Regions from separate parts of the Sporosarcina sp. P7 genome, predicted to be linked through region 1. Evidence: riboswitches for the same ligand, from Rfam matches in the RefSeq annotation. Region 1 holds a riboswitch; each other region holds the start of a gene.

Region 1 (8,269 bases):
AGCAAGTTTTGTAGAAAGTAAGGAGGAGACGTTGCTATGATGCAAGCGTTATTAGATCCAAAATATCTCTTTACGATCTTATTATTGGGGACAATTGTCTATATTACGTATTTATCAAAAAGAAATGAAAGTGCCAGTGACTTCTTTGTAGGCGGACGTAATTTCGGATGGTTTACAAATGGTTCAGCGATTGGCGGGGACTATCTAAGTGCTGCAACGTTTTTAGGACTAGCAGGACTTACCTTTGCAATCGGTTATGATGGGGCTTTTTATACCTTTAGCTTTACAATTGGTTTAACGCTTTTGGCACTTTTCATAGCGGGACCTTTACGCCGGTTCGGTGCCTTCACAGTTGCAGACTTTGTTGCCTACCGCTTTCATAGTAAAAGAGCTAGAATTGTGGCTGTAATTGTAGTGCTTGCTATTTCAGGATTTTATGCAGCACCCCAGTTACTCGGCGCTGCTCAGATTTTGAGCATGTTTTTCGGAACTTCCTATGAATTTGGCATCATCTTTACAAGTGTTGTCATGATATTCTACGTTGGAATTGGTGGGATGAAGGGAACAACCATTAATCAAGCGTTGGAGCTTTGGATTCGTTTTATAGCCTTTATCGTCATGGTAGCCGCCGCTATTTATGGAGGTTTCCATTACGAGAGAATTCTATCCGTAATCAGTGAATTTAGTGGTACGGTACTGAACACGGGCGCATATACGACGGATGGAAAAGATGTCGTATTTAACGGAGAAACATGGTCAAAAACTGGTGCATTCAATCCAAACTTTTGGCACTCTGCATCTATGTTAATCGGGCTTTCACTAGGTACACTTGGGCTTCCACATATTTTACTGCGTTTTTACACAAATCCAGATGCTAAGTCTGCCCGAAAGTCGGCAGTATTAGCTATTGGGATTGCTAGTTTATTTTTCGCCTGTGCCATTTACCTTGGCGTTGTCGGAAGAGCCATCTATTTAAGTGGAAATGCCAGTCCTGAAGTCATGCAGAACCTGATTACCGGCGGAGATAATATGGTGATACCATCTATTGCAACTGCTTTAGGCGGTAAATGGCTGCTTGGATTTGTAATTGCCGGTGCGTTTGCCGCGGTTTTTTCAAACCTATCTGGATTATTTATTGCAAGTTCAGGAGCAATTGCTCACGATTTATATGCAAAATTCACAAAAAAGGAATTAACAGAGAAAAATCGAGTATACGCTGCAAAATTAGCGATTGTTTTTCTCGGTGTTTTTTATGGAGTTCTCGGTTTATTCGTCAAAGATGCCTCCATTGGCCATCTTGTCGCGCTCGCCTTTACAGTTGGGGCAAGCACATTTGCACCTATTTTCGTATTAGGTATTTGGTGGCGTGGGATTACTGAAAAGGGAGCAATTGCGGGACTGATTGTTGGTTTTGCAGTTTCTATGTTTATGATTTTCTTTTCATCCATTTTACCTGAGGCTTTACAATTTAGAGTGCCAGGTATCATTACCGTGCCAGTTGGCTTCTTAACAGTATATATTGTTTCCTTACTTGACGGTAAAGTACCAGCGGATGTGAATGCCTTTATGCGGAAAGTTCATTCAAGTGAAGAATCTGTATAAGTCGTAATGGAGATTGAATGTTGGGGGAACAAAAACTAGGACCTACACCAGAGTCGAAAATGTAGCCCCTTATAATAATTTTGTTGTATAAATACTTGTTCAGGTTTAGGAGTAAATTTATATATCCCTTTGCCTTGAAAATTTTAAACGTAGATTTAATAGGATTTTTAACTTCCATTTGTACATGTTTTCAAGGTTATTACATGTGCCGCATGATGTTAGATAGCTGTCCTAATTAAAAAGCGTCAACTCCTAACATTTAGGGGTTGGCGTTTTTTAAGCTTTCATGTGTAAAATACAATAATGATTGTCCCTATTATATAGAAGTGATGAAAATTGCACGTTAGTTTCATTCAATAGATATCTTGAATCAAAAAAAGCGTTCAGCTCATAATAACAGCCGAACGCTTTTACAATAGGAAAAGTTATAAACATAGTCACCATTCAAAGTATTGTGAAAACTTTTCGTGTAGGCACTGACTATTCAAGTTTAACCAAGTTCCTCACCGTACTCTCTGCTTCCTCATCCACTGCGTCGCTACAAATTTCTCTCCGATTTCGATCGGTGCGCCACCGTGCAACGTCAAGTCGTTCAACAACGGATCGTTATAGAAATACTCGAAATAAACGGCCATTCCTTTTTGAGGCGTGACGGACAGTTTCAGATGGGGGAAGAATGTTTCGCCACCTTGTTCGACATCGTTCAAGTACATGACGAGCGTGCTGATTCGATTGTTGGTAACATTGCTAGTCGATGAGAAGAAGTCATGGTGCGCTTTATATTGCTGGCCCGGCAGATAATGAAGAATCTGGAGTCTTTCGCCGTGTTCGATAGGAATGTTCATAACTGCTTCAATCCGTTTTTCAATTCTCATAACAACCGGGTTATCCTGTTCCTCAAGAAACATGCTGCTGCTTGTCCTAATCTCATTTTCCGCATGGACCATGCCGATTTTGGATCGTTTCATCTTGTCTGTCGAGAGTCGGATCAGTTCATCACATTCTTCGTCACTCAACATATTTCCTAAGACGACGACTAATGGTTCTTCGACTTTTGCAATAATTTCGATGTCACGATCCGTTACGATTCTCTTACCTACATGATTAAATATCGTTTGTTCTTTATTTTCCGCTATCAACTTAGAACACCTCTTTACTAGTTTGATTACTTTAAATCAAATACAGTGTAACGTGATGATTGTATAGCCAATATCGGACTTCTCTTGAGTTTCACACTTCCTCTTTGAAATTGAATTCAATATATTTTAGCATGCTAGATTGTCTGACGTAAATTTTGAATATAGTAAAAAGGCTCATAATAATGCCCTAGGAATTGAGATCCGTTTTGTCTAGTCATAAACTCTCGACTTCAACACGCCCCGAGAAAAACGTGGCTCCACCGCCCATGTCGGCAATTCGATCTGGTGTTAAGGCGTTCACAAGGTGTTTTTGGTCTGAAATATTTCCCCAAATCCCTTGACTGACAACAACTCCCGGAAGTACTTGTTCGCCGACAGAGACAATAAATTCACATTCCCCGCGCTCATTCCAAATACGAACGGTCGTTTTGTCCTCGATTCCTCGCTCTTTCGCGTCGTGCAAATTCATAAACAATTTAGGTTCTTTTTCAAGTTTAATATGTTTTTCATTGTTCGAAAAAATGGTATTCATAAAATTATGGTTAATTGCAGGTATATACAGTAACGGATAATCGGAATCTTGAATAATCGGAATATACGTAGGAAGAGCTGGTAATCCTGCCGATTTCATTTGTTCTGAATACAATTCGATTTTTCCGCTTGGTGTTTTTAAATGGTTCAATGGATTGCGTGTATCGCTCGCTTTCATATAGCGTTTATCCTTTAATGCGGCATACGACACTTCGGATAAATGAGGGTTGGACAAATCGCTTAACGCTTGATTGATCATTTCAGCGTCATCATCTAGGAAAGGTTGCTCGTCAAAGCCCATAGCTTGCGCTAATAATCTAAAAACGTCAGGGTTGGATTTACTCTCCCCGTAGGTCTCAATAACTGGTTCTTGCAAATGAATATAGTGATGCCAGAAAGACGTATAGAAGTCGGTGTTTTCAAATGCGGATGTCGCCGGTAGAACAATATCGGCAAACAACGCAGTGTCCGTCAAGAACAAATCATGAACCACTGTAAACAAGTCCTTACGTGCCAAGCCTTCCTGTACTTTATTGGCATCCGGTGCGACAACAGCTGGGTTGCTATTATAGACATACAAAGAGCGAACCGGCTGTTGTTCCTCCAGTAATACTTGTCCCAATAAATTCATATTGAATTTACGCGTTGGCTTTTTCTGAAGTTCCGGACGTTCCAGTGCGGCGATATTATGTGTCAAATAGTCCGAATTTGATTTAACCGCCCCTCCGCCCTTTAATTCCCACTGCCCTGTCAATGCAGGCAAGCAAGTGATAGTCCGGACTATCATGCCGCCATTATCATGATGTTGTAACCCATTGCCGATGCGAATCATGGAAGGGGAGACGGTCCCATACATCCGCGCCAACTCATAGATATCTTCCTCTGGCACACCCGTAATGGTGGAAACCATTTGGGGATCATAGTATTTTACATGTTCGCCGAGCGCTTCATGGCCGATTGTATATTGCTCCAAAAATGCTTGATTAACTAGCTTTTCTTTATAAAGAATATGCATAATTCCGAGTGCAAGCGCTCCGTCAGTTCCCGGAAGAATGGGAATGAACCAGTCAGCCATGCGCCCAGTTTGGTTTTTATGGACGTCAATGACGATAACTTTCGCGCCGCTCTTCTTCGCCTTTTGCGCAATCATAATTTGGTGCATATTCGTACTGACGGCGTTGATGCCCCAAAAAATAAATAATTTCGTATCCTTCATCTCTTCTGGATCTGTTCCATAACGCCCACCCATTGTGTAATTGTAGCCGGCTTCACCAGCGACTGAACAAATGGTTCGATCCAGTTGACTCGAACCCAGACGGTTGAAGAAACGGCGATCCATCCCCTTAGAACTAAGTTTCCCCATATTTGCATAGAAACTGTAGGGAAGAATTGATTCTGGGCCTTCTTCAGAAATTAATTTTTTCCATTGATTTGTAATAGTTGTAATGGCTTCTTGCCAACTGATTGGAACGAATTGCCCATCGCCTTTTTCCCCGATTCGTTTCAAAGGAGTAGTAATCCGATTTTGATCGTAAATCCGTTCAGCCATATGCCGAACTTTGTTGCAAATACTTCCTTTTGTGATTGGATGTTCGGGATCACCTTCAATTTTAATGATTTTACCATCTTCTTTATGAATCAACAGTCCACACTGGTCTGGACAATCCAGAGAACAAACCGAGGGGACGATACCATTTTCTACATCAATATATGATTGCATTATACAAGTCCTTTCTACTAGAATAATTTTGTAATATAATATGGAATCCTGACATCGCTGAAGTTTCTAAATAAAGTAGTTATTTACATTCTGGAAATTGCGTTGATTGTAAAGGAATGCGTCTTCCTAAAGTATGGATCCGCGTTATTCCAATTTTAGTGAAAAATGCTCACTTATGAAGTTGATATAAACAAATGATTTTGCTAATTAGTATATCATACTATGGCAGTATATTTAGAAAGTTTCAATAACTGGTTGACTTAAAATTGATTATTATGTACAGTGAGTTCATTAGGTCTGTTTTTATTATATTCTACTAATTTCATATTATTTTTCTATCGAGAGAAGTTGAGGGACTGGCCCTATGAAACTTCGGCAACATAATTGTGCCAAATCCAGCAAGCGTAGCTTGAGAGATAGAAAGAGGAATGTATATTTATATTGCGCTAGCGATGAATACCAACGACTCTTTCTGTTTTTCACAGAAAGTTTTTTTGTTTTGTAAAGACATTACAAAACTGATATGAATGGAGGGCACTGATGTGTTGGAGAGAATTGGAATCACGAAAAACTTAGGTTGGGGCTTTTTTGGTGTGATGTTGTTTATGATGGGAGATGGAATTGAAGCCGGTTGGTTAAGCCCATTCTTAATTGAAAGCGGATTAACGATTCAGCAATCAGCTGCAATATTCACAGTGTATGGAATCTCGATCGCACTGTCATCTTGGTTCTCAGGTGTCTGTGTTGATGTTTTTGGCCCGAAACGTACAATGGCCATCGGATTAGCCGTCTATATTATCGGTACGGCAGGGTTTATTACATATGGCTTTTCTACGATGAATTACCCGATCATGCTTTTAACTTATTTCATAAAAGGTTTTGGTTATCCGTTATTTGCTTATTCTTTCTTGACATGGGTCATTTATAAGACACCGCAAAATAAATTGAGTTCTGCCGTTGGTTGGTTCTGGTTTGTATTTTGTGCGGGAATGATGGTACTTGGTGCGTGGTATTCAAGTGTGGCGATCCAATATCTCGGTTACATCAATACAATGTGGACATCCATTTTCTGGGTTAGTCTTGGTGCGGTTTTAGCTTTAATTATCAATAAAGACAAGTTTGAAAAGAAGAAACTAGCGAACAAAAAAGAAGCAGTCAAAGAATTATTGAAAGGTATTACCATTTTGAAATCAAACCCGAGAGTTGCTGCGGGCGGGGTTGTCCGCGTTATCAATAGTTTAAGTGTTTATGGATTCCCGGTATTCCTACCCATGCATATGGCACAACACGGTATTGAAACAACTGCTTGGCTGCAATTATGGGGAACATTCTTCTTAGGAAATATTATCTTTAATTTAGTGTTCGGCTTCATTGGAGACAAATTCGGTTGGAAAAACACGATCATTTGGTTTGGTGGAGTTGGATGTGCAATATTCACGCCACTTCTGTTCTATATACCGGTGATTACAAATGGTAGCATTGTTATGACAAGCATTGTCGGATTCGTTTGGGGTGGTTTAGTAGCGGGCTATGTTCCAATTGGTGCACTGGTACCTTCCGTTGCAGGTGAAGATAAAGGCGCGGCAATGTCCGTGTTGAATTTTTCTGCGGGTTTATCAACATTCGTAGCACCAGCGATCGCTTTAACGTTTATCGGGCTCGTTGGAGCGGAAGGGGTCGTGTGGATCTTCAGTGCCCTCTACCTAGTGAGTGCAATTATCGTAAAATTCATTCGTATACCGGAAGAAGAAAGTAGAAAGATGCAGGAAAAAGCTTTACTAGTAACCTCGTGAAATTACCGCTAGGTAGGCGGTGAATGATATAGTATAAGAAGGACTTTTATAACACAAACAGGCTGTGTACGCCTCTACTAGACAAGTGGATTTGGGCACGTGCATTCATAAAAAAGGAGATGTTGTCAATGGTTGAAAAGAATATTGAAAAGGCTGCATTTGCTGGAGGATGTTTCTGGTGCATGGTGAAACCGTTTAAAGAATGGCCAGGTGTCCAAGACATCGTGTCAGGATATATGGGCGGACATCTGGATAATCCAACGTATGAAGACGTGAAAAAAGGTACATCCGGTCATACGGAAGTCGTTGAAATCACATTTGATCCTGCCTTATTCCCATATGAGAAGTTGCTTGAAGTATTCTGGCAACAAATCGATCCGACAGATGCAGAAGGTCAATTTCACGACCGGGGCTCATCTTACACAACCGCTATTTTTTATTACACAGATACGCAACGGGAAGCTGCCGAAAAATCGAAAGCTGACCTAGCTGCAAGTGGTATTTTCACAAAACCTATCGTTACAACCATCCGCCCCGCAGAAACATTCTATCGGGCAGAAGAATACCATCAAGATTATTATATAAAAGAACAAGAACATTACAAGGACAACCGTGCACGTTCAGGACGCAATGAATTTATTGCTGAGCACTGGAGTAAATAACCCTAATGGTAAGAAGGACGAGCGTATTCATAGAACGCTCGTCCTTTTTGTTTGGAATGGTAGTTTAATAAAAGGCCAGGCAATGTTTAACTATAGCTGTCCATAATTGCTTAGTCTGGGGCGTCACGGTGTAAATTTTTTTGTTGTCAAATGAAATAATCATCAATAGATCTCCATATACTGTACCGCTCAGACCTTAGACTGATGCACAGTTCAGTCATCTGATGGACTCAATTTTATCAAGTTTCGCTTATGATAGAGTAAAGGGGTGTGAATATGCGGAAAACACTGTTAATAATTGCGGGAGTAGTACTATTAGGTGTAGTTAGCTTTTGGGTATATGACTGGATGAAAACGGACAGGGTTTCTGGTGCACTATCCATTGAAAAGGACAATGCGAAGTCACTGGATGTTGCTATACGTTTTGGTGCAGGTAAACTTCTAATTGAGGGAGGAGCCACGGGATGGGTGGATGGGGACATTGATACGAGTGTGAAAAAATGGTACCCGTCCGTTACGTATAAGAATAAAAGAGATGTAGGGTATGTGGAGATTCAGCAGAAAATGAAAGGTTTTTCAGCTTTGCGGAAGCAACGAAATGATTGGAATCTTCAACTGACAAATGAAATACCTGTGAATCTTGATGTTGAAATGGGTGTATCCGATTCAGAACTGAGATTGGCAGGAATTCCACTTAATCATTTAGCAATTGATGCTGGCGTTGGTGATACCCTAATCAATCTAGATGGCGAATGGAAGGATGGTTTTGACGCGGATATCAACTTGGGAGTGGGCGATGCAAAAATTTATCTACCTAAAGGG
Region 2 (8,269 bases), on a different contig from region 1:
CTTTGATTAATCGAATTCCTTCAATTGTTTCTACTGCCGATCCAATGTATTGTGCATCACCTGTACCAACAGGGAAGACGAGTGGATCAAAAATAATATCTTCCGGTGGGATCTCCCATTTATTAACGAGTAAATCATAAGAACGCAACGCAACTTCTAGCTTACGTTCTCTCGTTACCGCCATTCCGATTTCATCAATCGTTCCTACAACTACGGCTGCTCCATATTTTTTTACTAAAGGAAGTACGGCATCAAAGCGTTCTTCACCATCTTCTAAGTTAATAGAGTTGATGATTGCTTTGCCCTGCGAGAATTTCAAGGCCTCTGCAATGACGTTTTCATCAGTAGAGTCGATGACGAGAGGAACTTTGACTTTTTTTACGACTTCTTTCATGAAGCGAGTCATATCGTACAATTCATCACGGTCAGGGTTCGCAAGACAAATATCCAATACATGCGCACCACGTTTTACTTGTGCACGTGCGATTTCTGCAGCTTCCTCAAACTTTTCCTCTACAATTAGTTGTTTGAATTTACGTGAACCGATAACGTTTGTACGTTCCCCGATTAATAATGGACGTAATGTATCGTCGTAGAGCAAAGGCTCAATCCCTGAAATGGCATGACCATGGGGATTTTCTGGCATCTTGCGTGGAGCCTTATCTTTAACTACCTCACGAATTGCGCGAATGTGATCAGGCGTTGTACCGCAGCAACCGCCAACCATGTTCAACCAACCTTTTTCAGCGAAGCCTTCCAGTTTTTTCGATAATGATTCAGGAGATTCATGATAATGTCCTTCTTCATCCGGCAATCCGGCATTTGGATAACAGGTTACGTAGCTTGTCGCCAATTCGGACAATGAACGCAAATGGTCAGTCATGAATTCAGGGCCTGTCGCACAGTTTAAACCGACCGAAAGTGGATGGACGTGTTCAATAGAAATATAGAATGCTTCTATACTTTGTCCAGCAAGCGTCGTACCCATCGGTTCGATCGTACCTGAAATCATGATAGGAATTTCGCGTCCAAGCTCTTCAAACGCCTTCTTAATACCAATTGTTCCAGCTTTCACATTCAGCATATCCTGACTTGTTTCCATCAGTATCAAATCACTGCCTGCTTCTACAAGCGCTCTTGCCTGTACATAGAAATCATTAGATAGTTCATCGAACGTGATACCGCCCGTTACCGAAAGTGTCTTTGTCGTGGGCCCGATCGCCCCCGCGACAAAACGTGGCCATTCTGGTGTAGAAAACTTCGCTGCACTCTTTTTCGCGATTTCTACAGACTTCGCATTAATTTCATCTGCACGATGACCAAGTGAAAATTCATTCAATACAAGGGGAGTACCGCCAAATGTATTCGTACAAATGATATCAGCACCGGCTTCTAAATACTCATCGTGAATTTTCTCCAAAACGTCAGGGCGTAACACACTCATGTATTCATTACATCCATCGTATTCTTCTCCGCCGAAGTCTTCCGTTGAGAAATCTTCCGCTTGCAGCATCGTCCCCATCGCACCATCAATGATAAGGATTCTTTTATCTAGTTGTTCTTCAATAGGATGTCTCTGCATGTGTTAATTCCCTCTCCTTCTGCTGGTCTATTTTCTTAATATATTCATACAACTCTAATGTCATATCGTAACGCAGGAATGGTGTGATGAGATACAGTCCATTAAAATACTGAGCCGCTGTATCTATCAATTCTTTTGCAATTTCAAGCCCTGTTTCAGTTGATTTTTCACGGTCATCTCCGCATTCCCGCATTCTTTCTAACACATCTTCTGAAAGCTTGATACCCGGTACTTCATGATGCAGGAACTCTGCATTTCGTATATTCGTCAATGGCATGATCCCAATAAAGATCGGTGTATCCAGGTGTTTTGTTGCTTCATATACATCGATAATCTTTTCTTTCGTGTAAACTGGCTGAGTGATGAAATAGTCTGCACCCGCTTCAATCTTCTTCTCGAGCCGTTGTACAGCACGATCGATGACGCGGACGTTCGGATTGAAAGCTGCTGAAATAGAGAAGCTGGCTTTCTTGCGCAATGGCTTACCGGAGAATGAAATCCCTTCATTCAATTTCTTAATTAACTGCAATAACTCCATGCTAGATACATCGTAGACGCTTGTAGCACCGGGGAAGTCCCCAACCTTTGTCGGGTCGCCTGTCACGGCTAGGATATCGTGAATGCCTAATGCATCAAGCCCCATCAAATGTGATTGTAAGCCAATGAGATTGTGATCGCGACACGTTAAATGTACAAGCGGGCGGATATTATGTTGCATCTTGACGATCGAGCCCATCGCCATGTTGCTGATGCGTGGAGAAGCAAGTGAATTATCTGCCATTGTTATAGCGTCAACTCCCGCGTCATATAACAAATTTGCACCTTTGATATAATCTTCTGTTTCCAAGTGGCGCGGTGTATCTAGTTCTACAATTACCGTACGCTCTGTTTTCGCTTTTTCGTGAAGAGGTTGATGTTTTGCCGGATCCGCTTCATGAATCACGATAGGTTTCGCCGGTTGTACGACCTTTTCCGTGATAGGTGTCAGTCGCGCTAACTGTGTTTTCGCCGCTTTAATATGCTTAGGTGTTGTCCCGCAACATCCTCCAATCAATCGAACGCCTTGATCACGAAGTAATACAGCAGCGCGTCCAAAGTATTCTGCCTCTGATTCATAAACAATACGTCCATCTTCTACATCTAATAGACTGGCGTTTGGATATGCGGATAAAAATGCTTTCTCTGGTAATGTCACATTATCGAATGCTTGAATCGTGTGGTAAGGACCTAATCGACAGTTAACGCCTACGATATCTGCCCCAAGAGACTCGAGCTGATGAAGTGCATCGTTTAATGAAAGTCCGTTCTGTAATACACCGGGATCATGCATAGAAACTTGTGCAATCAATGGAACATCCGTAATTTTCTTTAATGTTGTAACTACCGATGATAACTCTTCAAAGTCATAATACGTCTCCAATAGGAGACCATCAGGATCACCTGTTAATAATGCATTGGCTTGTTCAAGTACGACTTTTTCAATTTCATCTAATGTCGCATCGCTTTTACGTATACCTCGCAAGCCACCTATTGTTCCAAGTACAAATTGCCCCCCAGGCGCCGCTGCGCGTTTGGCAATTTGAATGGCTGCTTTATTGAAATCCGTGACATGACTTTCTAAGCCGTAGCGAGCTAATTTGATTGCGTTCGCACTGTAAGTGTTAGTCTGGATTATATCTGCACCAGCTGAGATGTAGTCTTGGTGAATTTGCTCTATAATTTCAGGCTTTTCTATATTTAGTTCTTCATAACAGTAATCAATTCCGTAAGAATATAAAATCGTCCCCATTGCACCATCTGCCGTTAGGACATTTGTTTGTAGTTTCTCGAGCAATGACATAAATCCATCTCCCCTTTAGCCTTTTTTAATCAAAAAAAGCCTTCAAGTATATTAGAAGGCTTTGTAATCCCAATGACTAGTTCCCTCTCATCTTTTCAGAGTGTCAATTTGACAGACTGCTGGAAGTAGCACCTTGCCTAAATGGCTGGTTGCTGAAGCGTCGACGGGCCAGTCCCTCGGCTTCTCTTGATAAGATATGTTTCTTATTCAATTATTTAGATTATTCTAACCACATCATAGCGGCTTTGTTGGATATCGTCAAGTGAACGTTTGGTGAAGTTCAAAGCGCGGAGTTAGTGCATAGAGAAATTGCGGTATATATGCTAAAATTAATGAATTAACTCGAAAAGGTGAGAAATTATGCGATTCTTTAAATACTCATTTCCAATCGCTGTTCTTGTAGGTACACTTGCTTGGATTATGATAGGTAACAGTTACGAAGAAGTTGCTTATGATATGCGTGTGTACATTACAATTGGGGCTGCTATATTCAGTGGTTTAATCTCAAGTGTTTTGTTTCGCAAAGAAAAGGAAGAACAGATTGATGAGAAGAAGTAGGCTGTCAGCGGTATGCTGCAGTCTTTTTTTGTCTACTTTTATGAGTTAACCAAAAAATAAAATGTGTTGACACGAAATAGGTTAACCGATATTATTTATGGGGTAACCAGTTTAGAAAGAGGTGTCGTAATGGCAATAGCAACAGAGAGACGACCGGTAAGTAGATTCAGCGCACTAACTATTGTATATAGCGGGATGTTTGCTGCGTTAATGATGATTGGAGCGAATATTACATCCTTCGTGCCGTTTTTAGTAGTTGGTGGAGTACCCATCACATTACAAACTTTTTTCGCTATCTTATCAGGGCTATTACTTGGTAGTCGTCTAGGTGCGTTATCGATGACCGTCTATATGTTAATAGGACTAGCAGGGGCACCGGTCTTCGCTAAATTTTCAGGAGGCTTCGGTCAGATCTTAAGTCCAACGTTTGGTTTTATACTCACATTTATTCTGATTGCTTATGTAGCTGGAAAGATTGTTGAGCGAAAGCATACTTTGTCTGCTTTTATTATCGCAGCATTTGTCGCTACAGCAGTCAACTATATACTAGGTACAACTTGGATGTATTTTGCGTACAAGATGTGGGCTGCTGCACCCGACGTGTTTACCTACAAGATTGCTTGGCTGTGGATGATGCCGCCACTACCGAAAGATTTAATTCTAGCTGTACTGTCAGGCATATTCGCATTTAGAATATCAAAACACTTGAAAGTGAGGCGGACGTTATAATGAACTATCAGAGGCTGGCTACTCAAGTACTCGAAGGCCATGTACTAACTGATGAGGAATCACTCGCAATATTAAATAGCCCAGATGAAGATTTACTATTATTACTGCACGCGACATACTCGATTCGGTCACATTACTTCGGCAATAAAGTAAAGTTGAATATGATTATCAATACGAAATCGGGACTATGTCCGGAAAACTGTGGGTATTGCGCGCAATCCATCATTTCAAAAGCACCTGTTGAAAAGTATGCAATGATGAAATCGGAAGAAATACTAGAAGGTGCGGAACGTGCTGCCGCTAATAATGCGGGCACCTATTGCATCGTAGCAAGTGGACGAGGACCGCGTGACAGTGAGCTGGACATCGTGATTGATTCTGTTAAACAGATTAAAGAGAAGCACAAGGGCATGACGGTATGTGCTTGTTTAGGTATTTTGAAGCCAGGACAAGCAACACGTTTGAAAGAGGCAGGAGTAGATCGCTATAACCACAACTTGAACACATCTGCAGAGCATCACGAGAGTATAACAACATCGCATACATACGATGATCGTGTAAATACTGTAGGACTTGCCAAGGAAGCGGGCATCTCTCCATGTTCAGGCGTTATCGTCGGCATGCGTGAAACAAAACAAGATATCATCTCCATGGCGCGTAGCCTACGTGAACTGGACGCAGACTCGATACCTGTAAACTTCCTGCACGCAGTGGATGGAACCCCGTTGGAAGGAACATCAGAACTGGATCCCCGTTACTGCTTAAAGGTCTTGTGTCTATTCCGCTACATTAATCCTAGCAAGGAAATCCGCATCTCGGGTGGACGTGAAGTGAATCTTAGAAGCCTACAACCACTAGGCCTCTACGCTGCAAACTCCATCTTTATCGGTGACTACCTCACAACATCCGGTCAAGAAAACGATCAAGATCAAAAAATGCTGGAAGATATGGGCTTCGAAGTCGACTTAGAACCTTTGAATAAAGAACCCATCACTTTGTAAATAGAAGAGAAGAAAAATGTTTGTATACTCCGTGACTGAAGACAATCCACTATAAGGATCTGTTCTTCAGTCTTTTCTTATTTATATAAGTTGAATTAAAGATTTCAGGATACACTAAGTGATTTTCGTTACAGGCGGCGACTCCGGCGGGAACAGCACAAGCTGAAAGCCCCGCAGGTAGCGAAAACCGTAACGAAGAACGGTTTTTGCGAGTAAAAGCGAAGCGTTAGGAGCACGTCTTTGCCCGTAGCGGACGAGGAGATTGAGGCCGTGCCCGCGGAACGAGTCCGCCTGGAATGGAAATCAACGGTTCCCTTGTGCGGACTACTTCTTATGTTCAACTAATATAGTTAGAATTCCATTTAGAAAGATTACAGTAGTACACCGTAAGCGGAAAATACCCGTCTAGAACGTTAGTAAACGGTGCCAAACTATCCACTTTATTTTTTGTCTCATTACTAATTGAATAATCATTAGCCAGATGTGACAACCTAGCACTAGGTTTTCTTTCAACGTAATAAGGTATACATATAAACAAATGAATTGCATCCCACCCAATTACTGCGATACAATTAAGTCAAAGATAGTCAAAGTCAACTAGAAGGTTGAGTGAAGCGAGGTGACGAGATGCGTAATATTTCTGACATTATAGAAGGGTATTTGAAGTCGATTATAGAAGAGGAAGATAGTGCTTCTATTGAAATCAAAAGAAATGAGATTGCCGAGAAGTTCCAATGCGTACCATCACAAATCAACTACGTAATCAAAACCCGGTTTACGGTCGAAAGAGGCTATGCCGTGGAGTCTAAGCGAGGGGGCGGGGGCTACATCCGGATTTATAGGGTACGTACCAACTCCCGAAAGGACTTACTTGAACAAGCGTTGGAGATTTTGGAGAGTGAAGCGTCTTCTACTATGGCGGAAGATGTCATCATCCGTTTAATTGAAGAAGAAGTCATTACAGAACGTGAAGCTAAGTTGATGCTTGCTGCGGTGAGCCGCGGTACTCTGCGTTATATGTTGCCTGAGCGGGATGCGTTACGTTCACGTATTCTTCGCGCCATGTTAGTTACGTTAATTTATGAAGAGATAGAATGAGGTGAATCTCCATGCTTTGTGAAAACTGTAAAGAACGACCAGCTACTGTAGTGTTTAAACAGGAAACCTTAAATCATGCAACAGAGCGCCATTTATGTGATAAATGTGCATTTTACTCACAGACATTTTCTTTCAGTCCGGATCAGGAGCCATTATCCATTCAACAATTCTTAGCGCACTGGTTGGGCGGTTCAGAATTATTTTCAGAACAAAAAGCCGATGAAAGATTACCAGATGGTCCGAAATGTCCGAATTGCAATTTGACCTTTCACCGTTTCCTTGACATCGGAAAGTTTGGCTGTGCTGTATGTTACGAAGCATTTAGCGGGCAACTGCCAAGGTTGTTTGCCAAATTGCATAATGGACATACCCAACACCGTGGAAAGATTCCGGTTTCACTTAATGAACGCTTTGCCTTAAAGAGAAAACTTGAAGATATCCGTACGAAAATGCAGCAAGCCGTAGAAAATGAACATTTTGAAGAAGCGGCAACTTTGCGTGATGAGGCGAACCAGTTGAAACAGCAGCTGTCTGACGGGGGTGACGATCAACATGTCATTTGAAAAATTTCTCAAACAAGAACTGACAGGTTGGATGGTGGCGGAAGGTGAGCATGCTGACATTGTCTTATCCACAAGAATCAGGCTAGCCCGTAACTTGCAAGATTATCTATTTCCGATTAGTGCTTCACAGGAAGACGCAAACCGCGTGAGCGAAGCGTTACACCATGCAGTCAAGCCGATGCAGAATCACCATTTTACAGGCACAGCGATGAAAGATTTGTCACCACTTGAAAGACAAATCTTAGTCGAGAAACATTTGGTCAGTCCACAGTTGATCAACCCTGAAAAACATGGGTCGGTTTTGCTATCGGAAGACGAAACGATCAGCATTATGGTAAATGAAGAAGATCATATTCGCATTCAATGTATATATCCTGGTTTTCAAATAGACCAGGCATATGAACAGGCTGATCGAGTGGATAGCGAACTGGAAGCGAATCTGAACTATGCTTTCGATGAAACATTCGGCTATTTGACAAGTTGTCCCTCCAACACAGGTACAGGAATGCGCGCATCTGTCATGATGCATTTACCTGCATTGACGATCACTAAGCAAATCGAGCGAATTATTCCCGCGATATCTAGACTTGGAATGGTCGTACGTGGGAGTTATGGAGAGGGCAGTGAAGCGCTCGGCAATATTTATCAAGTTTCCAATCAAATCACACTCGGCAAATCAGAAGAAGAAATCCTCAAAGACTTGGAGAGTATTTCAAAGCGCTTGATAGCGCATGAAAAGAAATCACGTGAATTATTATTGGCTAAATCGGAAGTTCACTTAGAGAATAGGTTATTTAGGGCACTCGGTACCCTGACCTATTCGCGAATATTACCTTCAGCGGAAGCGGCAAAATGTTTGTCTGACGTCCGTTTGGGTATTGATTTAGGTATCATAGAA
Region 3 (8,269 bases), on a different contig from region 1:
GGTACGGTAAATAGGTATTTTAATTTATATAAAAAAACTAAAGGAGAAGATATATATGAATACAACAACATTTTTAGATGCAAAAGGCCTGGCATGTCCAATGCCAATCGTACGGGCAAAGAAAGCAATGAAGGATATGCAAACAGGAGAAGTTCTTGAGATTCATACGACAGATAAAGGATCAGTATCCGACCTGACAGCATGGGCTGCTTCTGGCAATCATGAAATAAAAGAGCAGCAACAAGAGTCTGATGTCTTTAAATTCTGGATCCAAAAAGGTTAAACTAAGGATAGAGGGAATGGCTGTCTCCCTCTTAAGTCGGGAAGAAGGGAGGACATCATGACAATTCCATTTATTATCACAATCTTCCTCATTGGATTCGTCGGCTCATTCCTTTCCGGTATGATTGGAATCGGTGGCGCAATTGTCAAATATCCAATGTTGCTATTTATTCCTGCATTACTTGGTTTTGCTGCATTTACACCACATGAAGTAGCCGGAATTACTGCAATGGAAGTTTTCTTTGCATCACTTTCAGGCGTTATAGCGTATAGAAAGAGTAATCTGATCTTGAAGCCACTCGTTCTTTATATGGGAATCAGTGTATTAGTCGGCAGTGTACTTGGCGGTGCTGGGTCTAGTATGCTTTCAGAAGCTACCGTCAACGTAATCTACGGTATTCTAGCCGTCATGGCGGCTATTATGATGTTTATACCAAAAAAAGGACTCGACAATCAGCCGATCGATGAGATTACATTCAATCGCTTCATTGCTTCAAGTGCAGCCTTTATCGTCGGCTTGGCGGCTGGAATCGTCGGAGCTGGCGGCGCATTTATCGTGGTACCGATTATGCTCGTGATACTAAAAATCCCCACACGCGTCACGATTGCTACTTCCCTAGCAATTACGCTGTTGTCATCGGTGGGCTCGGCATCAGGCAAGCTCTTAACAGGCCAAGTACCCTATGGACCAGCTGTTGTTCTGATTATCGCTAGCATCATTGCCGCTCCGATCGGTGTAAAAGTGAGCCGGAAAGTAAACACCAAAGTACTACAAAGCATTCTAGCCGTACTCATCATGGCTTCCGCTGTGAAAATATGGTGGGACATATTCTAACCAATCAAAATCGCCAGCACATCGTTCAATGAACTTGTGCTGGCGGTTTTTTTGGTGAAGTCATAAGTGGAACATCATTAAACGCACTTCGCCTCTTGCAGGTAGCTCCCGTTTAGTAAATGTGTAAGTCATTATAAGTCAAAATAATCAAGGACGTAAACTAGTTGATCGTAAGTGGAAGGCGGCGAGTGCAAAAGCCGTTCTTCGTTACGGCTCTTCCCGCAGGATCAGCGTGCGCCTTGAGATCCCGCAGAAGCGAAGCGCACGAGGAAGTTCAAGCCACGCCCTCGGGAAAGCGTCCGCCTGGAACGTCGATCAACGGTGCTTTCACGTTTATTACTTTCATTGCAAGGTATTAAAATTAATATTGACTTCAAAACATTCAATTAAATTACCTTGCAATAGACTAGGAATAGCCGTATACTATTTTTCAACGATGGAAAACGAATAGACATACTCTTATCAAGAGAGGCGGAGGGATTAGGCCCTGTGATGCCCGGCAACCGGCGAAAGCAAAGGTGCTACTTCCTACAAACTTTCAATAGTTTGGAAGATAAGGGAGGAATGAGCGAAAGCAGAGCCCTCTTCTTATTATGGAAGATGGCTTTTTCTGTACTTAGCGAACCGTCCTCTTATGCTTTTCTTGTCTAGTTCTAGGAGGAAGTTGTCCGAGGAGTTTCGGTGTTCCATCAATACATAAAAAAGGGGAATGGTTATGACGAATTTACAGCCAGAAACGATATTATTACACGGAGGGCAAAAGCCGGATCCAGAAACAGGCTCACGTGCCTTACCGATTCATCGTACGACTTCTTATGTATTCAGAGACACGGAGCACGCACAAAACTTATTTGCCTTGAAAGAAGCCGGCAATATTTATACAAGAATTACGAACCCGACAGTAGCTGTCTTTGAAGAGCGTGTCGCGCAGTTAGAAGGTGGAACAGCTGCAGTGGCATTGTCTTCTGGAATGGCGGCGATTGCTTTTTCTATTATGAACATCGCTGAAGCGGGCGATGAAATCGTTGCAGCCAGCAATCTCTACGGTGGCACATATAACTTATTCGCCGTGACATTACCACGCTATGGCATCAACGTGAAGTTTGTTGACGCGTCCGATCCAAAGAACTTTGAAGCAGCTATTACGGATAAAACGAAAGCATTGTTTGCAGAAACAATCGGTAACCCGAGTTTGCAAGTTCTTGACGTGGAAGCTGTTGCGAACATCGCACATGACAATGGAATTCCATTGCTAGTAGATAATACATTCCCGTCTCCTTATGGATCAAATCCTATCGAGTACGGTGCAGATGTAGTGATCCACTCAGCGACGAAATGGATTGGCGGACACGGTACGACCATCGGTGGTGTAGCCGTGGATGCAGGGAGATTCGATTGGACGCAAGGGAGATTCCCAGGCTTTACAGAGCCGGACGAATCCTATCATGGCTTACGTTACGGAATCGATACAGCCGCTGCAGCTTTTGCAACGAAACTGCGCGTACAATTGTTGAGAGACTTCGGCCCTTGTCTATCACCGGATAGTGCATTCAACTTGTTACAAGGTTTGGAAACCCTTCATTTACGCGTACCACGCCACAATGAAAATGCACAAAAAGTCGCGGCATTCTTGCAAGAACACCCAGCAGTAGAATGGGTGACCTATACTGGCCTAGAAGATCATCCAACAGCGGAACTAGCAAATAAATATTTGAAAAACGGCTATGGTTCAATTATCGTATTCGGTATCAAAGGTGGACGCGATGCAGGAAGACAAGTAATCGACAATGTAGAAATTTGGTCTCACGTTGCGAATGTGGGGGATGCAAAGTCATTAATCATTCATCCGGCATCCACAACTCATCAGCAGTTGTCTGTGGAAGATTTGAAAGACTCTGGCGTTAGCGAAGAACTAATCCGCTTATCTGTAGGGTTGGAGTCTGCAGAGGATATTATTGCAGATTTGAAACAAGCCATCGAAAAAGTGGCAAACCAATATATATAAAGAACACCGTCGCATTTGCGACGGTGTTCTTTTCTTTACTATCGTTGTATTCGATTTTTCTCGTCTTTAAGTGATTTGAACAGCGAAACGACCATCATAATGAGTATGATTGAGAATGGCAAAGCGGCAATAATGATGACGTTTTGCAGTGCATCCAATCCTCCAACATATAATAGAATAATGGCGATGGCAGATTGAATGACACCCCATATCACTTTCAAATTATTCGGTGGAGTCAATGAACCGTATGACGACTGCATGCCGAGTACAAATGTAGCCGAATCTGCTGATGTGATAAAGAACGATGTAATCAATAAGATTGCAATGATCGATATGATGAATGATAAAGGTAACTCGCTGAACATTTCAAAGATCGTCAATTCAGTTGCACTCGCAGCCAAGTCGATAATGCCAGCTTTTTGCGTTTCGATTGCTGTCGTCCCAAATGCTGTGAACCAGATCATACTGAGCACAGTAGGAACAACTAGTACGCCAATCATAAACTCGCGAATCGTTCTACCTTTTGATACGCGGGCAATGAACATCCCGACAAATGGTGCCCAAGCTATCCACCAAGACCAGTAGAATAGAGTCCACCCATTGAGCCAAGCACGATTTTCCGGGGTAAGTGGTGCGGTTCGGAAACTCATACGAATGAGATTCTCCAAATAGCCACCGATGGAATCAGTGAACATGTTGAAAATCAATAATGTGGGTCCGAGCGCAATAATGAAAACTAACAATGCCAATGCCAAAACCATATTGGCATTAGATAAAATTTTAATCCCTTTACCAAGTCCACTCCATGCGGATGCAAGGAATAATACCGTTACCACTGCAATGATAAAGAACTGGGACCAGAAGCCGATTGATATACCAAATAAGTAGTTGAGTCCGGCGTTGATTTGGACAGCTCCAAATCCAAGTGATGTCGCCACACCGAAAACAGTGGCAAAAATAGCGAAGACGTCAATGACTGTCCCGAGCTTTCCGTCTACGCGATCACCAAAAATTGGACGAAGTGTAACGGAGATTAATCCGGGTTGTCTTTTGCGGAACTGGAAATATGCCAATACTAAAGCGGTCATGCCATATACAGACCAAGCATGGAAACCCCAGTGGAAGAAGGTCGACTGCATTGCTTCTTTATAAGCAGCTTTTGTTTCAGGAGCCTCTGTTGCAGGACTTACTGCGTAATGCGAAAGAGGTTCGGCCGCACCGTAGAACACGAGTCCAATTCCCATACCAGCGGAAAATAGCATCGCCAGCCAGGAAAACATGGAAAACTGCGGTCTGTCATTATCCTTTCCTAATCGGATTTTACCGGTTGGACTGAATATCAAGTATACCGAAATGAAGAATAACATGGAGACGGTTAGTAAGTAATACCAGCCGAATGAATCCGAAATATAGACTTGGATAGTGGATGTGATTTCTTCAAAGTGCTTGGGGGCAATGACGCCGTATCCCACAGCCAATATGACAGCCGCTAATGTAATGTAAAATGTTGTAGATATTTTTTTCATAGGTCCTCCTATTTAGAATGTAGTCTGAGAAAAGAGCATAGTACATAACCGAAACAATAAAATAAAATTGCATATATACAGTTGATAGTACCCGTTTAACCGCCCAGATAAACGTTAAATAAACGACAGTCTATTGCCAAATGCATCACAAATACAAATAAAATTGACGAAAAAATTTGCTTCTCGTCGTATATGTAAGTTGTTTCCGTAGTACCATTCATGTGCTTGCTCAAAAAAGTCGCCTTGCGCTTGTGACAGTATACATGAAACGCATGGGTGATTTCTACCTTAACAAACAATCTCCTTTCACACAACAGGAACAGTGGCCATGTTATACTATTGAAACAAAGGTAATGAGGAGGAAATTTTCATGCAATATTCACAGCCTAAGATGCTTCAGCTCGTAAAGCGTAGCCCAGAGCTAAACAGAAAATTGAAAGCGATTATGAAAGAGCATGAGCTAGAGAAAAGCTTTGCATTGAAAGCACTTTATCATGCAGAAGTTAAAGACGGCGGAGTCTATCAGCGGGATTATCAGGAGCTGTAAGTAGACGCACGCGTATATAGCGGGCGTTGTACTAGATATTATTCACAAAAAGACCGATGAGAGATTCTTTTCATCGGCTCTTTACACTTCGGGTTGCTGTATGAGTAGCCACGTTAACTGATGTACATAATACAAAAAAGAGCAGCCAGAATTGGCTGCTCTTTTTTGTGATGAATGAAAAGCGAATGATTATATTCGATCACGATGCTTTCTCCTTTAAAAATCATGAAGGATTAAACGGTTGATTACCGTCCGTCTGCTTGTTCTTCTTCGAGTTCGCATTTTTATTCTTAGCCGCATCGTTCTGTCCAATGACATCAAAATCGTCAGGACTCAAATCATATCCAAAACCATATTCCTCGCGCATGTTCTCATTTTTCTTCTTATTGTTCTTTTTGTTAGACATGTTCGTCACCTCCATTATAGAAGTGTGGCATTCTTATTGGAGATTATACATCTGCTAGGAGCGGTTGTGACGTTGTATAGAGCGGTTGAAGCGATATAAATGAACGCAAAAGAATTCATTCGAAACGATCTTAAGATTTTCTTCATATTTATCCTCAGTCTTTGTTAAGAGTGGGGTGGTAGAATGAAGGTATTAGTGAGACGGGGTGACGTACATGGCAGAGTTTACAGTGCTTGTAGCAGATGACGATAAAGAAATTCGTGAGGGAATTGAGATTTATTTGAAAAATGAAGGATATCGTGTACTGAAAGCGAAAGATGGGCAAGAAGCGTTGGAGTTGCTTTCGTTGAATGAAATCCATTTATTGATTTTAGATATTATGATGCCGAATATGGATGGCATCACGGCAACGTTCAAGATACGAGAAGCGCAGAATATCCCGATTATTATGTTGAGTGCGAAAGCGGAAGACTCGGATAAAATCCACGGGTTATCAATAGGTGCAGATGATTATGTCACAAAGCCATTCCATCCGCTTGAATTGATGGCTCGTGTGAAATCGCAACTTCGCCGGTATGTACAGTTAGGGACGTATGAAGGACAAAAAGTCATTGAAGTGAACGGACTGGTCCTGAACGAAGAGGAGAAGGAGCTGACGGTGGACGGGACACCTGTTCGGCTGACTCCGATTGAATTCAAAATTACGGAACTACTGATGAAACACCCAGGACGCGTATTTTCAATTAATGAAATATATGAACGTGTGTGGAATGAGCAAGCGTATAATGCAGAAAATATCGTAGCGGTGCATATCCGAAAGATTCGGGAGAAAATCGAAGCGGATCCTAAAAATCCGCGGTATGTGAAGGTGGTGTGGGGCGTTGGCTATAAGATCGAAAAATAGAAATGGCTTGGTTGGGTCACTCATAGCGATTACGTTAGCTCTAGGAAGCCTAATGTACTGCGCCTCATTTACGGTTGATCTTTTCCTCGACGGATGGGAACGATTAAACCTGGCAGCCCATTACTTTGGACGAATTATTAGAGGAGGAACCGTGTGATGAACAAAAATATAAAATTGGCTATCTGGTCTGCACTCGTGACACTAGTATTGATCGCATTGCCGTCCATCATTCATTATGCACCGCAGCTTGTTGGCAAATCATTTACCGATCAAGAAGACTTTACCTATAGAATGGAACAAGTATACGATAATTTGTCGGCTACTGTACTCAATCCAATCGACTTGAAAAAAGCGGAGAAGGAATTAACGGTTTCACAGGATGAAATTGAAGAATACCGACAGCGATACGGTACACTTTCTGAACAGCTTGATACTATCCAGCAACAATATACAGAACGAATTGCGGAAGCGAAAAGCGAGAAAAATGAAACGTTGCTATTGGCTCTAGTTAAAGAGCGAAATACGAAACTAGAAGAGATCCAAAAGAATTTTGATAGCGATAGTTATGTAGAAGACAAAATCCGTTCGGAAAAGGTAAAAGCTTTAGCTAGTCAAATTAGGGAGATAGAAAATAATCGAGAAATGAATATTCCCATTTCCTATGATCTCGTGAATGTTGAAACGGGTGAGCGATTTACGCGTGGAGATGTCGAGGTTACGTCACTCTTCCAACAACAATTTACTGAAGCAACAGGATATTTCAGAGCGAACTCAGCTGTGTATGACAATGGCTACTCTGATTATTCAATGGAACAAGGGTCGACGTTCACAGATGACAATGCGTTGGAAATTAGTAATCCCGCGCAATATTTCAAAGGAACAGTGATTATTCCATCAGATGCTACAGTGTCGGGGCAATTGGCTAAGGAAAACGATCAATTCATCCGTGGAAAATATATGATGTATGCCTTGTGGGTTCTCGGTGTGCTAGCGCTCGTGGCATTGTGTACAGTGATGAAGTTTCAGAAAGAATGGGTGCGGCATTCAAGATTGGCCGCAACGTATTCACGCTGGAAAATAGATGTGAAAGTAGTTCTTTTGCTACTGACCGCATTTATTCTGGCTCTTTATTTCGAATCGACTATATTCAATATCTTTAATCAGTTTATGTACCTAAACCTGGGAATTATTAGTAATGCGGCGGTCAGTTTCTTGCTGATTGGCGTACTATTTACCGCATTATTGGCGTTTCAGGCTGTTCATGTATTTATGCTATACCGCGAGCCTGGGCGGCTGATGAAAGATTGGCATGAAAGCTTCACGATGCAATTTGTTAAAGATAGTAGAGACACATTCAACAATCGTACGATGGGTGTACAGTTCTCGTTGGTACTGATGATCTTTTTCCTTGCCGGCGTAGGCTTGGTTGGGGGAGTTATGCACCCATCGCTTTTGATCATTTATGTTTTCTGTGTATTGTTTGTCGCACTACCGGCATTATTCATTTTCGTGAAAAAAGCAGCCTATTTGAATCGTATAGTGGCAGCAACGAATGATATGGCGGCGGGTCATCTGACGCAGGCGATACCGGTCAAAGGTACATCGCAGCTTGCGAAGCATGCAGCGAATTTGAATAATCTCCGTGAAGGTGTTCGCGTATCGATCAATGAACAAGCGAAAAGTGAGCGGTTAAAAACGGAGTTAATCACAAATGTCAGCCATGATTTGCGGACACCGCTTACTTCTATTATAACGTATACGGAT
Region 4 (8,269 bases), on a different contig from region 1:
TTATTAAAGTGATGAAGTCTGCGCGCCATACTTTTTCATATGTTTTTAGTGACCAATAGATCAGTTGAACAAAAGGAATTAAAAAGGCACTGAAGAATACAATAGAACAAGAAAGGAATGCTAGCCAAGCAGTCCACCCACGTAATTTTTTACGTGCGAGTGGTCTGCTTTGTGTCACGTTTGTATCATACTTCCGACCTTTTCGTAAAAAGCGTTCGAGCATGAAAATCCCTAATATAATGACGAGCAACCAAGCAGCTAAACGCATAGCCGCATTGATATCATACATCCCGAACCACGTCTGGAAAATCGCCGTGGAAATCGTACGTACGCCAAAGAAACTGGCTACGCCATAATCACTTAACACTTCAAAGATGACGAGCATCGATCCTGCGATGATGGCAGGTCGTGCAATAGGTAATCCCAAACGGAAGAACATTTGGAAACCATTCAATCCAAGAGTTTTAGCACTCTCAATATACGATGCGCTTTGTTTTTCAAAATAATTGAGCGCAATCATATACACATACGGGTAAAGGAATAATGTGAGAACAAAAACCGCTCCACGCAATGACATGATCTCGATCGTGCCCGGTGTGAATTGATAATCAAAATAATTACGGAACAACGATTGAATGACGCCAGTATAGCTTGTCATTGTACTGTATGTATAAGCCGCTATATAAGGCGGTATAGCCAAAGGTATAATCAACAGCCATTTAAACTGTTTCCGTAATGGAAATTCATAGGCCGCGACAATCCAGGCCAGTACTAATCCGATGGTCGTCGAGAGGAACCCGACAGATCCAACTAAAATCACTGACCCTTTTACATAGTCAGCAAGCAAAAATTCTTTAATATGTTCCCAGTTTTCGCCTGTCGGCTGGAAGAAACTCAGTACAACATAGGCGACCGGCATAATAATGACGAGTGCACCAAGCATTGTAATGATGAACCAGCTATTTGCCCGACGACGAATCTCTCTTAGCCATATAGATGTTTTCATATACTATAATACCAACTTTACTACGCACGATGGCGGTTATGGTGTACGTTCATGATGACTTAAATAATATAAGTCACACTCAAGTATATACAAACTCTCTGTACATTCCAATGTTTTCACAAGAATTCAACAAATCTTTACTGTTGACGTTCGCCAAAATAATACATGATTATCGAGTAGGATTACACAGTGAATATGTTTACAGTGAGACTTCGTATATAAAAATGAAGACAAACTCTTTTAACGGAGTTCGTCTTCCTGTGAAAATACACGATCAATTTTCTGTTCTAAGCCAGTTTCTCATTTTCCTTTCTAAAGAAACCGAAAATACCTACTGTTTGTACGATATTGGTAAATGCTTGCGGATCCGTCTCATTGATAATCCGTTCCAAGTCATATAGTTCATATCTTGTGATCACGACATAAAGCATGTTCTTATCTTCTTTAGAGTAAGCACCTTTAGCGGGGAGTATAGTAATTCCACGCACCATTTGACGATGGATTGCTTGTTGAAGATCGTCTGCTTTGTGCGTGATAATCATCGCAGTTACTTTTTCATGTCGCGTATGAATCATGTCAATCACTGACGTAGTAACGTATAACGCAACCATTGTGTAAAGTGCGTTTTCCGGTTCATATAGAATCCCAGCGAATACGATAAGAATACCGTTTAACACTAGAAAGTATACACCGATTGGTTTATCCTGCATGCGAGAAAGAATCATCGCCACGATGTCCATTCCGCCAGTAGATGCACCTAGCTTTAGGGATATCCCTACACCAACACCTGCCAGTACCCCGCCAAATACCGCATTCAGCATAATATCTTCTGACATAGAACGCAGTGGCAATAATTCAAGGAATAGTGTAGTGAACGCAACGGATAATATACTATAAATAGTGAAACCTTTTCCTACTTTAAACCAACCCAGAATAAAGACCGGTATGTTGAACAGTAATAATAAAATACCTGTACTAATTGTCATGCCTAAGTGGTCTTTTAAAACACTTGATACTAACTGGGCTGCACCCGCAAATCCACTCGCATAGACATTTGCATTGATGAGAAAGAAATTTAATGATAGAGCCATAAGTAGCGATCCAAAAATAACTACCGTCACTCGTTTTGCTTCAATGAAAAACATAGCGACCTCCTCTGGTAAATAACAATTTAATGCACGAACTAGATTATATCTATTCTTACCTCATAATGGTACCCCTAAGCATCATTGGTTTTAAAAAAGCCGTTACGAATAGAACTATTCACTTTTTCATTTTGCCATTCCACTATTAAGTTATTAAGAATGTACTATAAAGCATAAGTCCCTATTACACTGCCAAAACGATATACACATTTAGTAGAGCAGTCCGAAAGTTCCAACTATGGTTTATACGGTTTAATTCGAGATCATAACGGCTATATTTAGAGGGGGAATCAAGGAGGAAATGCACGATGAAAACAAACAAAAAAGTAAGTGAATCAAAGCGAGACAAAATGATTGAAGAGCTCGTTTCAAATGGGGTATTTAAAATTGATGGGAAACAACTGTACGAATTACCGCTTCAATTATTAATGCAAGAATATGAAGCATTCGGTCAAGCTGACATTCAAATGTAATGAAAAGAAGACGTGCCAAATATGGCATGTCTCCTTTTCATTTACGCTAAGCAATCACACGACCATTGTGAATAGGATTTACCGGGCCGAGTGGTTTAATGTTAATCATCAGGAACAAAATCTCTTATCCAAAAAGAGTCAATGGTATTTTACTATTCTCTACACTCTTGCTCGTTAATGCTATGTGTCACATTAAACGGAGCTTTCTAACTGACAGAAACACTTTAAACAAATAGAATAGCTAGTAAAATCCCATTTGCATTGGTAACCCCCCGCCACTACTACCTGGCAAATAGAAAAACTGAAGAACCCCCTTTATTGGCTTGCTCTTCAGTCCTAAATAAATTGTATTCAATTATTAGCGATGTAATCTTTTTTCCACATCGTCTACGATGTCTTGTACAGAATTGCCTTCAATGCTCACCACGGGAAAGTCGAATTGGTCGATGTTGACGTCGCTCAAGGCACGGATTACGCCCATGTCATAGCCGCTTAGACGTTCATCACTTGCGAACATCGTCACTTCATGTCCTTTTTCCTCTAGTGCTTGTTTCACATCGTCAAATGGTACTTCTACAGCTATTTTCGCCATATTCCATTCCTCCTCAAAATACTACATGTATTTGGATAATACTTTATAATTTCCCGCTCTTACTTAAATTAAACATGGCTTCTTGTGATATGTTTATAAAATAGTAATAGTAAAACGATTTTTTTTGTGGTAAATGGGTATTTTACAGTTTAAGCTATTGAATTATTACACATAGAAGAATTTATAGAAGGAGTCGACGTGATATGTTCGGTTTAGCAGATCTCCTTAGCTTGGTAATTTCTTGTTTCATCATTTTACCTGTCGTTACATTTATAAGGGAAGCTGGCTATTTTATTATTAGTGGTCTTTTCGGTGTAAATAATGCCAGATTGACCATTGGGTCTGGACCCAGGCTCTTTAAATTCGGTGTATTTGATATACGTAAATATTATCATATAAATAGCTGGTTTACTTTTGACTCAGTCAAGAGAAAAAGTAATTTTGCTTATATATGCATATATGCTGGGCCGATTTTGATTAACGTTGTCGTGGCGCTCACAATAAATGCGCTCATTGCAAATGGTTTTTTTGAAGAGTCCAAAACATTTTGGAGCCGTTTTATATTCTACGCCTTCTATTTCGTTTTATTTGACTCCATTCCCATGAAAACCGTAAATGGGAAACCGAATAACGGTATGATTATTTATGAACTTCTACGATATGGCAAACGAATTGACTTCAATGAAGACCCCTTTATTCTCGGCACGACAGAGGCGGAAGAAATGTATCAAGAAGAAATGGATAAAATTGAAAAGGTAAAAGAAGAAATTAAAGAAGAAATCATACAAAACGATAGTTCCTCACCTGACAAGAAAGGATGAAGTAAAATGATTGTACGTGAACACGAGAAGTCATTCAGCTTCGTCCAACAACATCATCATGGACAACTTGCTGGAGAATTAATGGAACACTGGAAAAAGGATATGTTTCCTGATGATCAATGGCGTCATTCCGTATTAACTGCCATTCGTAACCACGACATCGGCTGGGCTCCTTTTGATAAACAACCTTTTTGGAATGATGCGAAATCGGCACCTTTTCGATTCACAGATTACCCACTTCTTCCAAAAACAGTACTTTATCGCCAAGGAATCGATGAGGTAGAAAAGCTTGATCACTACGCAGCAATGCTTTGTAGTTTTCATTATGAACAGTTTATACAGGGTAACGATAAAAAAGAAGCTAAGCAATTTATCGAGGGTGAACTGAATCGTCGTGAACGATTATGTAAAGAAGTCGAAGGTTTTGATAAGGAACTTTTTGAAATGCATTTTGCTTTGCTTCAGCTTGGAGACAACTTTTCCTTATATTGTTGTGTAAATGATCCAGGTGTCGACAAAGCGAATGAACATATATTCTTTCGTGATGGTATTCCTTCTACTGGTATTTTCCCTTCATTACCGATAGGACGAATTGGGATATACTTTGCAGATCAGCACACTATTAAAGTGGAGGGTTTTCCATTTAGCTATTCTTTTGATATTGAAGTAAAACAGAAGACAATCTTGAAAAAAGATATAGAGGATAAAGGATTGCAAAGGGCTTATGAAGAGGCAGACTATGAAATGATTCCTTTTCGTATTTCACCGGCAAAGAATTAAAAAGTGCAGAAAAAAGGAAATGATTCCTCTTTCTGCACTCATTACTTTATTGCTTCACACGTACTGTACTCGCAAGATCTTTCAACGCTTCCACTTTATCTGTCTGCTCCCATGGCAATTCGATATCAGTGCGGCCAAAGTGACCGTATGCTGCCGTTTGTTTGTAGATTGGACGACGTAGGTCAAGCATTTTAATAATTCCTGCCGGTCGAAGGTCAAATAATTCACGTACGAACTCTACTAATTGAGTCTCCGATAGTATACCGGTATCAAATGTATTGATCGAGATAGAAACCGGGCTAGCTACTCCAATAGCATACGCCAACTGAACTTCACAGTGCTCAGCCAGTCCAGCTGCAACGATGTTCTTTGCCACATAACGCGCTGCGTAAGAAGCCGAACGGTCCACTTTCGTAGCATCTTTCCCCGAGAATGCCCCGCCACCATGACGGGCATATCCACCATACGTATCAACGATGATTTTACGTCCAGTCAATCCAGAGTCTCCTTGAGGGCCACCAACGACAAAGCTGCCAGTAGGATTAATGAAGTATTTAGTATGCTCGTCCAATAAGTTCTTTGGAACGACTGCATCAATAACAACATTCTTTATATCCTGCTCGATTTGCTCGAGTGTTGCTTCAGGGTGATGTTGTGTGGAAATAACGATTGTGTCAATTCGCACAGGATTATTATCTTGGTCATATTCTACCGTTACTTGTGTTTTACCGTCAGGACGTAAATAGGAAATAAGTTCTTCTTTACGAGCTTGTGCCAGGCGTTGTGCCAATTTATGAGACAGGCTGATTGGCAGAGGCATTAATTCTGGCGTTTCATTACATGCATATCCAAACATCAGGCCTTGGTCTCCTGCACCGATTGCCTCTAATTCTTCATCAGACATAGAGCCTTCACGTGCTTCGAGTGCCACATTGACACTTGCAGCGATTTCGGGTGATTGCTCATCAATGGAAGTAAGTACAGCGGACGTTTCGTAATCGAAGCCGTATTTCGCACGAACATACCCAATTTCTTTAACAGTGTCGCGAACGACTTTTGGAATATCCACATACGTTGTCGTAGTGATTTCTCCCATTACTAATACGAGTCCAGTCGTTATACTCGTTTCACATGCCACACGCGCATTTGGATCTTCCGTTAGGATCGCATCTAAAATTGCATCTGAAATTTGGTCGCACATCTTGTCAGGATGGCCTTCTGTAACTGATTCTGATGTAAACAGTCGACGGTTTGTCATGTTATTTCCCCCTATATTAAGCATCATGATACGGTACTCTCATAAGTCCCTGGTAAAGTTCCACGCCTAGACGTCAAGCATATACCATAAGGATTCAGGGCTAGACAATATAAAAAGCCCTCCACTCATATTCAATCCATGAGTAAAAGGCAAAATTTCACGCGCAGCACCTTTCACTCTTATCGTCCAAGGAATTAAACCTTGCTTCAGGTTTGGCACCTTCGCGTTAGACTTACGTCTATTGCAGGTTGCCGGGTTTCACAGGGCCTGTACCCTCCACCAACTCGGGATAAGAGTATCCGTTCATGTCACATCGTATTAAAAAGTTTGGATTTTGTCAAATTATTTCTTCCAAATCACTTGAGTTTTCCATTAGTATAGATTAATATTCTTAATGTGTTATACTATTTACGAATTAGGATATTCTCAGTAAGATAAAAATAAATCGACTACGCAAAGGACGGTATGTAAACATGATATCTGCAAAAATTGATGATAGTTTAAAAAGTCTTCTTAGTGGAAGCAACGTGACGATCCAAGCGTCTGTGGCAGAACTAACGGAAAAAGCAGTGGCAAGAGGCGAAGCTAAACTTTCTGCTGACGGTGCGATCACTGCTCGTACAGGTAAATATACAGGACGCTCACCTAAGGACAAATTCATCGTTGAAGATGCAGTGTCTAAGGATAAAGTAGATTGGGGTAGCACAAACAGTCCGATTTCAGAGGAGATCTTTGATTCATTATACACAAAAGTCATCGAACATTTGAAGAAAAAAGACGAATTGTTTGTTTTTAAAGGATTTGCAGGAGCAGATAAAGACTCCCAATTGTCTATCCAGGTTATTAATGAATTAGCTTGGCAAAATCAGTTTGTTCACCAACTATTCATCCGTCCAACTGAAGAAGAATTGAAAGCACATGAATCGCAATTCACCATTTTGGCAGCCCCTTCATTTAAAGCGGATCCAAAAGTGGATGGCACAAACTCTGAAACGTTCATCATTTTATCGCTTGAAAAGCGAATTGTCTTAATTGGTGGAACAGAGTACGCTGGGGAAATGAAGAAATCTATTTTCTCTGTTATGAACTACTTACTACCCGAGCAGGATATCCTATCCATGCACTGTTCAGCAAACGTTGGAGAAGAAGGCGATGTTGCTTTGTTCTTTGGTCTATCTGGAACAGGTAAAACTACGCTTTCGGCAGATGCTGACCGTAAACTTATTGGTGACGATGAGCACGGCTGGTCTGATAATGGCGTGTTTAACATTGAAGGTGGATGTTACGCAAAATGTATTAACCTTTCTGCTGAAAAAGAACCTGAAATTTTCGGAGCCATTCGTTTCGGTGCTGTTTTAGAAAACGTAGTACTAGATGAAGAAACGCGCATTCCCGATTATGATGATAAATCATTAACTGAAAACACACGAGCTGCATATCCAATCGAAAACATTGATAATATCGTGACACCATCTGTTGCTGGTCATCCGAAGAACATCATCTTCCTTACAGCTGATGCTTCTGGCGTATTGCCTCCGATTTCTATTCTTTCAAAAGAACAGGCAATGTATCACTTCTTGAGCGGTTTCACTTCCAAACTTGCTGGAACTGAGCGTGGAATCACTGCTCCTGAACCAACATTCTCTACTTGCTTCGGTTCACCGTTCCTTCCACTCCCTGCAGCAACCTATGCAGAGATGCTTGGAAAGAAAATAGATGAGCATGGTTCAAAAGTATTCCTCGTGAATACAGGATGGACTGGCGGAATCTATGGTGTAGGTTCACGTATGAACTTAGGCTATACACGTACGATGGTACGCGCAGCAATCGCTGGTAAGTTGGATAATATAGAAACAAAGAAGAACGAAATCTTTGGATTAAATATGCCCCTTGAAATCGAAGGTGTGCCAAGCGATGTTCTACACCCTCGTGATGCTTGGGAAGATCCACAAGAATACGATAAAGAAGCAAACCGTTTGGCTGATGCTTTCCGTGAAAACTTCAAGAAGTTTTCTCATGTTTCCGAAGACATCGCAATCAAAGGCGGACCACCTGTCATTAAATAATGTCATACGAAAGAGGCTGACCAATCTGGTCAGCCTCTTTTTGCGTCTTTTTTATTGTAATCACATAAAAGCTAGCAAATGTTCATCATTGCCGCTTCATCCAATTCACTGCTTCTTTCACAAGCTGT

Evidence for each region. Region 1 has a riboswitch for S-adenosylmethionine ahead of CSV60_RS07910 (MFS transporter). Riboswitches for the same ligand answer to the same signal wherever they lie in the genome.
Region 2: linked by a shared signal. The riboswitch ahead of CSV60_RS01560 (bifunctional homocysteine S-methyltransferase/methylenetetrahydrofolate reductase) and the one ahead of CSV60_RS07910 (MFS transporter) in region 1 are both predicted to bind S-adenosylmethionine.
Region 3: linked by a shared signal. The riboswitch ahead of CSV60_RS04680 (O-acetylhomoserine aminocarboxypropyltransferase/cysteine synthase family protein) and the one ahead of CSV60_RS07910 (MFS transporter) in region 1 are both predicted to bind S-adenosylmethionine.
Region 4: linked by a shared signal. The riboswitch ahead of metK (methionine adenosyltransferase) and the one ahead of CSV60_RS07910 (MFS transporter) in region 1 are both predicted to bind S-adenosylmethionine.

Annotation. Positions count from the first base shown of each region.
Region 1 covers NZ_PDZF01000006.1:111,580-119,848, reverse strand. Annotated here, with positions in the region: gene CSV60_RS16040 (hypothetical protein) at 1-40, shown strand, start outside; gene CSV60_RS07925 (sodium/solute symporter) at 37-1,602, shown strand; gene CSV60_RS07920 (2OG-Fe(II) oxygenase) at 2,106-2,741, opposite strand; gene CSV60_RS07915 (molybdopterin oxidoreductase family protein) at 2,956-4,992, opposite strand; SAM riboswitch class I at 5,325-5,415, shown strand; gene CSV60_RS07910 (MFS transporter) at 5,535-6,785, shown strand; gene msrA (peptide-methionine (S)-S-oxide reductase MsrA) at 6,914-7,447, shown strand; gene CSV60_RS07900 (toast rack family protein) at 7,724-8,269, shown strand, end outside.
Region 2 covers NZ_PDZF01000001.1:275,833-284,101, reverse strand. Annotated here, with positions in the region: gene metH (methionine synthase) at 1-1,582, opposite strand, end outside; gene CSV60_RS01560 (bifunctional homocysteine S-methyltransferase/methylenetetrahydrofolate reductase) at 1,563-3,422, opposite strand; SAM riboswitch class I at 3,507-3,618, opposite strand; gene CSV60_RS01555 (hypothetical protein) at 3,783-3,980, shown strand; gene CSV60_RS01550 (biotin transporter BioY) at 4,110-4,709, shown strand; gene bioB (biotin synthase BioB) at 4,709-5,710, shown strand; gene CSV60_RS01540 (CtsR family transcriptional regulator) at 6,338-6,808, shown strand; gene CSV60_RS01535 (UvrB/UvrC motif-containing protein) at 6,820-7,371, shown strand; gene mcsB (protein-arginine kinase McsB) at 7,361-8,269, shown strand, end outside.
Region 3 covers NZ_PDZF01000003.1:89,973-98,241, forward strand. Annotated here, with positions in the region: gene CSV60_RS04665 (MBL fold metallo-hydrolase) at 1-10, shown strand, start outside; gene CSV60_RS04670 (sulfurtransferase TusA family protein) at 56-283, shown strand; gene CSV60_RS04675 (sulfite exporter TauE/SafE family protein) at 341-1,117, shown strand; SAM riboswitch class I at 1,574-1,677, shown strand; gene CSV60_RS04680 (O-acetylhomoserine aminocarboxypropyltransferase/cysteine synthase family protein) at 1,833-3,122, shown strand; gene CSV60_RS04685 (glycine betaine uptake BCCT transporter) at 3,161-4,648, opposite strand; gene CSV60_RS15935 (hypothetical protein) at 5,019-5,195, shown strand; gene CSV60_RS04695 (hypothetical protein) at 5,419-5,601, opposite strand; gene CSV60_RS04700 (response regulator transcription factor) at 5,816-6,505, shown strand; gene CSV60_RS04710 (histidine kinase dimerization/phospho-acceptor domain-containing protein) at 6,662-8,269, shown strand, end outside.
Region 4 covers NZ_PDZF01000008.1:1,751-10,019, reverse strand. Annotated here, with positions in the region: gene CSV60_RS09165 (ABC transporter permease) at 1-1,006, opposite strand, end outside; gene CSV60_RS09160 (YitT family protein) at 1,294-2,151, opposite strand; gene CSV60_RS09155 (Fur-regulated basic protein FbpA) at 2,460-2,624, shown strand; gene CSV60_RS09150 (YkuS family protein) at 2,983-3,216, opposite strand; gene CSV60_RS09145 (hypothetical protein) at 3,420-4,037, shown strand; gene CSV60_RS09140 (DUF3891 family protein) at 4,044-4,817, shown strand; gene metK (methionine adenosyltransferase) at 4,864-6,075, opposite strand; SAM riboswitch class I at 6,252-6,371, opposite strand; gene pckA (phosphoenolpyruvate carboxykinase (ATP)) at 6,549-8,141, shown strand; gene CSV60_RS09125 (alpha/beta hydrolase family protein) at 8,227-8,269, opposite strand, start outside.